Lujinxingia sediminis: one gene and its partner. The protein of the gene in region 1 interacts with the protein of each later gene in a pairwise test. Links are inferred from orthologs where the notes say so. Each region holds a gene or a part of one and is shown on either strand. Other genes may lie near its edges. The genes, in order: tsaE and rlmB.

Region 1 (3,247 bases):
ATCCCACCGGGCTTCCCAGCGATCGCAAGCAGGCCCATGAGATGGCCCTCGACGGGCTGGCCAAATACCCGCCAGCGCTCTTCAGCCTCGTCTCGGCCTGTCTCTCCGGAGATCGACGTCAGCGCCCGGCCTCAGCGCAGCATTTCCGCGATGAGCTTGAGGAGATCGCTCGAGACGCCGGTGCACGCCTGAGCGGCGTGGCGCCTCCCGGCGCGCTGCCGGTGGAGCCGGCTGTGGTTGAGAGCGAGGAGGGCGACAGCCTCTTTGATCTCTTCGATGTGGGCGATATCGCCCCGCCGCCGGCCGATGAGGCCGAAGCGGAGCGCTATCTGGTGCAGAAGAGCGGCCTGGATTACGGCCCCTTCACCGAAATTAAGATCCTTGAGCAGCTTCGCGCCGATGAGATCGACGAGAACTCGCTGGTGCTCGATCGTTTTACCCAGCAGCGCTGTCGGCTTATTGAGATGGAGGCGTTTAGCGCCGAGGTCAAGGCGTACATCCCCGAACGCGAGGAGCGCCGGCGGCGCGAGGCCGAGGCCCGGGCCGAGCTTCAGCGCAAGGTCAAGAAGGGCGGGCTCGCCGCCCTGGTGGTGTCCATTGTGGCTGGCCTGGTGGTGTTGGCAGCGATGGGCTGGTTCTGGCTGCAGCAGCCGGACCCGGAGCCGATGCCGCTGGAACAGGCATTTGCCTCACTGGACTACACCTTCTTGCCTCCTCCCTCGGAATTTCAGGCGGTCGCGGTGGACTCCGATCTTTTGCAGAGCATCTTCAATCCTCGTGCAAGCCAGGAGGAGATCGCGCGTACGCTCAAGAAAGTGCGGGGCGCCGGAGGCAAGCGGGCATCCGCCGGGGGCTCGGCTGCCGGAGCGTCGGGGCCGCGTGAGGCCGATGTTGATATGGCCAATTTCTCAGGCTCCGCCAAGCACCTGAGCGACCAGGAAATCAACCGCGTCATTATGAGCGACTTCAACGCGATGACCGATTGCATTCGCTCCGAGCTTAACCGAAACAGCTCCTTTAAGGGGCTGACCGTGCAGTTCTTTATCCGTCCCTCCGGCACCACCGGGGGCGTGCAGATCAAGGAGAGCAAGTACCAGAGTCGCGAGGTCGGCCAGTGCATGATCCAGCGCTTCCGCGCGATGAAGTTCCCGGAGCACGGTGCCATCTCCAATCGCGGTGTGGAGTTCCCGCTCTACGTGCAATGAGCGGGCAGGTGGCATCATGACGACACGCGAGCGCCCGAGCTTTGATCCGGGTGAATACACCGGCCTGATTGTCGTGCCTCGCGTCGAGCTCGCGCTCGACGGCGAGGCGGCAACGCTGCATCTGGGGCGTGCGCTCGGGCGTGGGTTGCACGAGCGTGGTGAGGGGTTTCTGGGGCTTGTGGGCGACCTCGGCGCGGGCAAGACGACCTTGATCAAGGGGCTGGCCGAAGGCATGAGCATCGCTCCCGACGAAGTCTCAAGTCCCACCTATGCACTGGTTCAGGAGTACGGACGCGATGCGGAACTCGTGCATATGGATCTCTACCGGCTTGAGCATGTCGATGATCTTGAGTCCCTGGCCTACTGGGACTACATCGACCGCCCCGAGACGTTGGTCTGCGTGGAGTGGCTCGATCGCATCCCCCATGCCTGGCCCGGGCAGGGCGTGATCGTGGAGCTTGGGCACCGGGGCGAAGGCCGCCAGGCCCGCATCTTTGCCAGTGAAGCGTTTGGATCGCTGGTCGATCGCGTCGGCTCCAAATTCGACGATATCACCTGAAGGATTTCCCCCATGAGCGCGACCCCCAACGACACCCCGACCCCCCAGGCGGAGGTGGTGCTGCCGGTGCCTGCCCGACGTAAGATCGAGGCCCGCCTTCGCACCCGCTACCACGCCTACCTTCGCCCCGGTGAGCGCATCGCGCTGGAGGTGGAGGAAGAAGACGACTTTGTATTTGGCCGTCTCAAACTTACCAGCGCCGATAAGCGTTTTGCCCTGGAGCTTGAAGGCGCAGCCATCATTCAAGACCAGGACGCAGCTTTTATCGCGGCGACCTCGCCACGCGATCGTTTGCTGGCCGTGATCGAATTTCTGGCCGATCAGCTCAACGACTACTTCCGGGTGCAACGCAACCAGCGTTTTCATCTGGACTGGCGTAAACACCCGTGCAGCGGGCTTACGGTGCGTTTCCGCGGCATTGAGCGCTCACCCGAGTTGGAAGCGCGGGCCGATCGCCTTCTGGGAGAGACGTCGGAGGAGTTTTGAGTCAGCGACCGGATGAGCCTCAACCGGGTGCCGCACCCGGGGTCCTGGCAGCGCTGATCTTCTACGGCGGGATGCTGGGCGTGGCCTGGCTCCTGGGCGTGGTGTGGCTGGACTTAAATCTGCTGGTCTGGCCTGAGAAGGTGCAGGGAACCACCGCGATGCACGCTGTACTGGGCGCGGGAGTGGGGCTGGGAGCCGTCGTCGCATCGCGTCTTGTGGAGCGGTACACCACCTGGGGTCGTAAGCTCGGAGCTGGGTTCGGGGCTATGCTGGGGGCAATGTCCCCGGGGCAGATTCAAGTTCTGGCGTTGACCAGCGGCGTAGCCGAAGAGATTTTTTTTCGCGGTTTTTTGCAGCAGGCCTTCAGCACAGCCGGTTGGTCGGGGGCCTATGGCGAGTGGGTGGGGCTTGGGCTTGCGAGCATTGTTTTCGGGCTTATTCATATCGGTCCAGAGCGCGAGACCTTCCGTCCCTGGACGTATATGGCGTTGGGACTCGGGGCGCTCTTCGGGCTGATGTATCTTTATACCGGATCGGTACTTGGGCCGGTGATCGCGCATATTACGATCAACTACTTTAATCTGGAGCATATCTCCCGGCAGGCGCAGACGTCTGCTGAGAACTCCAGTCCCGAGGATGAGCGATGAACCCGGTGGTGGTGATCACGACGGTACAACCAGGGCTGATCTTCTGGATTGCGACGATCGCGCTCTTTCTAGGCATCGCACTGGCGGCGATCGTCTCACCGGGACGGCGTTGGTTCGAGCTGACGGTGATTCTCGCGCTGGCGATGCTTCTTTTCGGCGCAGCCGGGTTTGCCTTCACCCAGCTGGTATTGGGCTATGACGTTGTGGTGGTCGACGCGATCGCCACCATGCGCGGCTAGCTTCCAGGGCGGGGGCGACGCTCAGAGCGTGCACGCGTCCTCAATCGGGCATCCGGGGCAATGATCCTCGGAGCGCCGGTGGATGCAGCGCCGCCCGATGCCCAGGTGGCA
Region 2 (3,312 bases), on another replicon or contig:
TCGTACTTGCTCAGAAGCTCGCGAACTTCCATTTCGACCAGCTCAAGCAGGTCCTCATCGTCGACCATGTCGGCCTTGTTGAGGAAAACCACCATCGCGGGGACACCGACCTGACCGGCCAGAAGGATGTGCTCACGGGTCTGCGGCATCGGGCCGTCAGCGGCCGAAACCACCAGAATGGCGCCGTCCATCTGCGCCGCACCGGTGATCATGTTCTTGACGTAGTCAGCGTGACCCGGGCAGTCCACGTGAGCGTAGTGACGGTTTTCCGTCTCGTACTCAACGTGAGAGGTCGAGATCGTGATGCCGCGCTCGCGCTCTTCCGGAGCTTTGTCGATTTCGTCGAACGCTTTCACATCGCCGCCAGACGCTTCAGCGAGCACTCGAGTGATCGCCGCGGTCAAGGTGGTTTTCCCGTGATCGACGTGACCAATGGTCCCGACGTTCACGTGGGGTTTCGTGCGCTCGAATTTCTCCTTGGCCATGATTCTCAACTCCTCTGGCGGTGTGTCGCCAAATGTACGTTTGGACAAATGCTTGGGTTGGACGGGCAGCGCCTGGTCACTGTTGGACCGCACGACGTTGCCACCTGACAACATCGCTGAGCCCCTGTCTCCAGGGGCTCTTGCGTCCAGTGGCTTTGCCGCAAGCCCTCGATCGGATTCGAACCGATGACCCCTTCCTTACCATGGAAGTGCTCTACCTGCTGAGCTACGAGGGCGTGAACGCTCGTCAACGGCGCTGCATCGTTGACTCGCTATGTGTTGAGAGCGGGAGACGGGACTCGAACCCGCAACCCTCAGCTTGGAAGGCTGATGCTCTACCAATTGAGCTACTCCCGCGCTGACTGACCCGGTTTATCGCTTCGGTCAGAACGTCTCTCATGGTGGGGGCAGGATTCGAACCTGCGAAGGCTGAGCCGCCAGATTTACAGTCTGGTCCCTTTGACCGCTCGGGAACCCCACCGGGCGCGATACCTACTATGTGACTTCGAGGATTGAGTCAACCTCATTTCTCGAAAAAAGCTGGCGACGGGACTCGAACCTGCAACCTACTGCTTACAAGGCAGTTGCTCTACCAATTGAGCTACGCCAGCAAACGCTGTCGGTTACGTCTTACATCGATGACCGCGTCGTGCTTTGTGCGGCCCCGTCAGCAGGGGCAGATAGATATAGCCCCTTCGAAAGGGTGTCAAGCGAAAAGCGACCGCTTTTTTCGATCGGCGTAAATTCTTTCATTTTGACGCTATTCCTAGCGATCTCGCGCGATCGTAGAGCCCAATCGCCGCCGCTACCGACACATTTAAACTCTCCACACCCTCGCGAAGCGGGATCGTCACTCGAAAATCGCACTCTTTCGCCACGTTCGGGCGAATGCCTCGATGCTCCCCCCCCATGACCAGAGCCGCGCGCATGGACCAATCCTGCTCCCAAAGCGCAGAGCCCCCCTCAGCCAGGGTACCAACCACCCAGAATTGGGCCTCCTTAAGCTCCCGCAGCGCGCGCGCGATGTTGGTGACCTGAACCACCGGCACATGAAAGGCCATCCCGGCCGACGCACGCACCACCGCCGCGCTCACCCCCGCAGCGCGATCTTTGGCCACGATCACTGCATCGACGTCGAAGGCCGCCGCACTACGCAGGATTGCTCCCAGGTTGCCCGCGTCCTGGACCTGCTCCAGCACAAGCACACACGCCGGGCTGCGATCGCCGATGCGCTCGATCACCTCCCCGAGGCTCGCGTAGGGGAAGGAGCCCACGCGCGCGGCGATCCGTTGATGGTTCCCCTCGCAGAGGGCGTCCATCTCCTCAGCGCTCACAGTGCGCACGCTCAGGCGACGATCCTCGGCCATCTGTGCGATCTTCTCAAACTTCGGATCGCCGAGTTGACCGACGACATAGAGTTCCTCCACCGAGCGTGGGGCCCGTGCCAGGACCTCTTCGACCGGATGCACACCAAAGACAATCATCGGATCTCCTCCAACCAACTCATGACAGACTCGCAGACCGCATCGACCGCCGCGCCCGGATCTGGAGCCTGGTAAATGGGGCGACCGATCACGAGATATGTGCTCCCGGAAGCCATCGCACGCCCGGGCGTCATGGTGCGCGCCTGATCGTCACCGGCGATGTGCACATCTTCCAGACGAATGCCCGGGGTAACCAGCACCGGCCTGGTACCGACTCGCGCGCGCAAGCCTTCCGCCTCGTGCGCCGAGCAGACTACCCCGTTGACACCGGACTTTAACGCCAACGCTCCTAATTTTTCAGCCCAGTCCGTCACCCCCATGCCCACGCCCACCGAGGGAAGCTCCCGGGACTTGAGGCTGGTCAGCGCGCTGACCGCAACGACCAGCGGAGGATCTTCAGGGCGCCCGCGCTCCGCACCACGTACCGCCTGGCGCAACATCGCCTCGCCACCGCTCGCATGCACCGTCAGCATAAAGACCCCGGGATGCTCCGCAGCCGCCGCACACGCATCGCTGACCACGCTGGGGATGTCGTGAAACTTCAGATCGAGAAAGACCTTTGCTCCCCGGGCATCCAGCGCGTTGAGGATCTCCGGCCCATATCGCGTAAAGAGGCGCATCCCCACCTTGTAGCGCGCCACACGCTCGCCAAGCGTCTCCACAAGCTCCAGCGCTTCATCCAGTGTGTCGAAGTCCAGCGCTACCACGACGCGTTCGCGGACAAGCCCGGCGGCGCGAGCTCCCAGATCAGTCATCGTTCCCCTCGCGCGTCCCTGGTCAACGCTTTGATCCGATCCACCACCTCACTCAAGGGGATCATCTCGTTTTCGGATTGATGGCGCACCTTCACCTCCGCCTCGCCATTTTCCACACCGCGTCCCCCCAGCGTCAGGCGCACGGGAATCCCGATCAGATCGGCATCTTTGAACTTGTTACCCGCTCGGAGATCGCGATCGTCGAGAATCACCTCCACACCGGCAGCCTGAAGCTCGCTGTAGATACGCTCAGCCTCCGAGACCACAAGCTCGTTCTTAAGGTGCAGCGGGCAGATCACCACCTGATAGGGGGCCACCGCCATCGGGAAGATGATGCCGTCATCGTCGTGATTCTGCTCGATTACTGCTGCCAGAATCCGCGTCACCCCGATCCCGTAGCAGCCCATCTGCATCGGGCGATGATCGCCATTCTCGTCGAGCACGTTGGCGTTCATCGCTTTGGAGTACTTATCTCCCAGAAAGAAGACATGCCCCACTTCGATGCCGCGGTGCGCCTCCAGCGTCCCTCCACAGCGGCCGCAGATATCGCCTGCACCGGCCTGGCGAAGATCCGCAAACGCACCCACC

The links.
Region 2: the proteins of tsaE (region 1) and rlmB interact in binary tests that used the Escherichia coli proteins (3 or more experiments, as listed by UniProt). The link is inferred for Lujinxingia sediminis from one-to-one orthologs.

What each region holds. Positions count from the first base shown.
Region 1 is NZ_SADD01000001.1:1,150,111-1,153,357, forward strand. What follows is about bases 59-2,992. They hold tsaE (tRNA (adenosine(37)-N6)-threonylcarbamoyltransferase complex ATPase subunit type 1 TsaE), read left to right. Parts: upstream 59-1,221; coding sequence 1,222-1,764; downstream 1,765-2,992. Other genes in these bases: EA187_RS04715 (protein kinase domain-containing protein), read left to right, coding at 59-1,205; EA187_RS04725 (hypothetical protein), read left to right, coding at 1,777-2,250; EA187_RS04730 (CPBP family intramembrane glutamic endopeptidase), read left to right, coding at 2,247-2,897; EA187_RS04735 (hypothetical protein), read left to right, coding at 2,894-2,992. Also shown: more of EA187_RS04715, read left to right, coding at 1-58; more of EA187_RS04735, read left to right, coding at 2,993-3,136; EA187_RS04740 (TIGR02757 family protein), read right to left, coding at 3,158-3,247. UniProt on the Escherichia coli protein: Required for the formation of a threonylcarbamoyl group on adenosine at position 37 (t(6)A37) in tRNAs that read codons beginning with adenine.
Region 2 is NZ_SADD01000002.1:541,128-544,439, forward strand. Bases 103-3,101 are described here. They hold rlmB (23S rRNA (guanosine(2251)-2'-O)-methyltransferase RlmB), read right to left. Parts: upstream 1,970-3,101; coding sequence 1,235-1,969; downstream 103-1,234. Other genes in these bases: tuf (elongation factor Tu), read right to left, coding at 103-485; pyrF (orotidine-5'-phosphate decarboxylase), read right to left, coding at 1,966-2,724; EA187_RS07705 (proline--tRNA ligase), read right to left, coding at 2,721-3,101. In the rest of the region: more of tuf, read right to left, coding at 1-102; more of EA187_RS07705, read right to left, coding at 3,102-3,312. UniProt on the Escherichia coli protein: Specifically methylates the ribose of guanosine 2251 in 23S rRNA.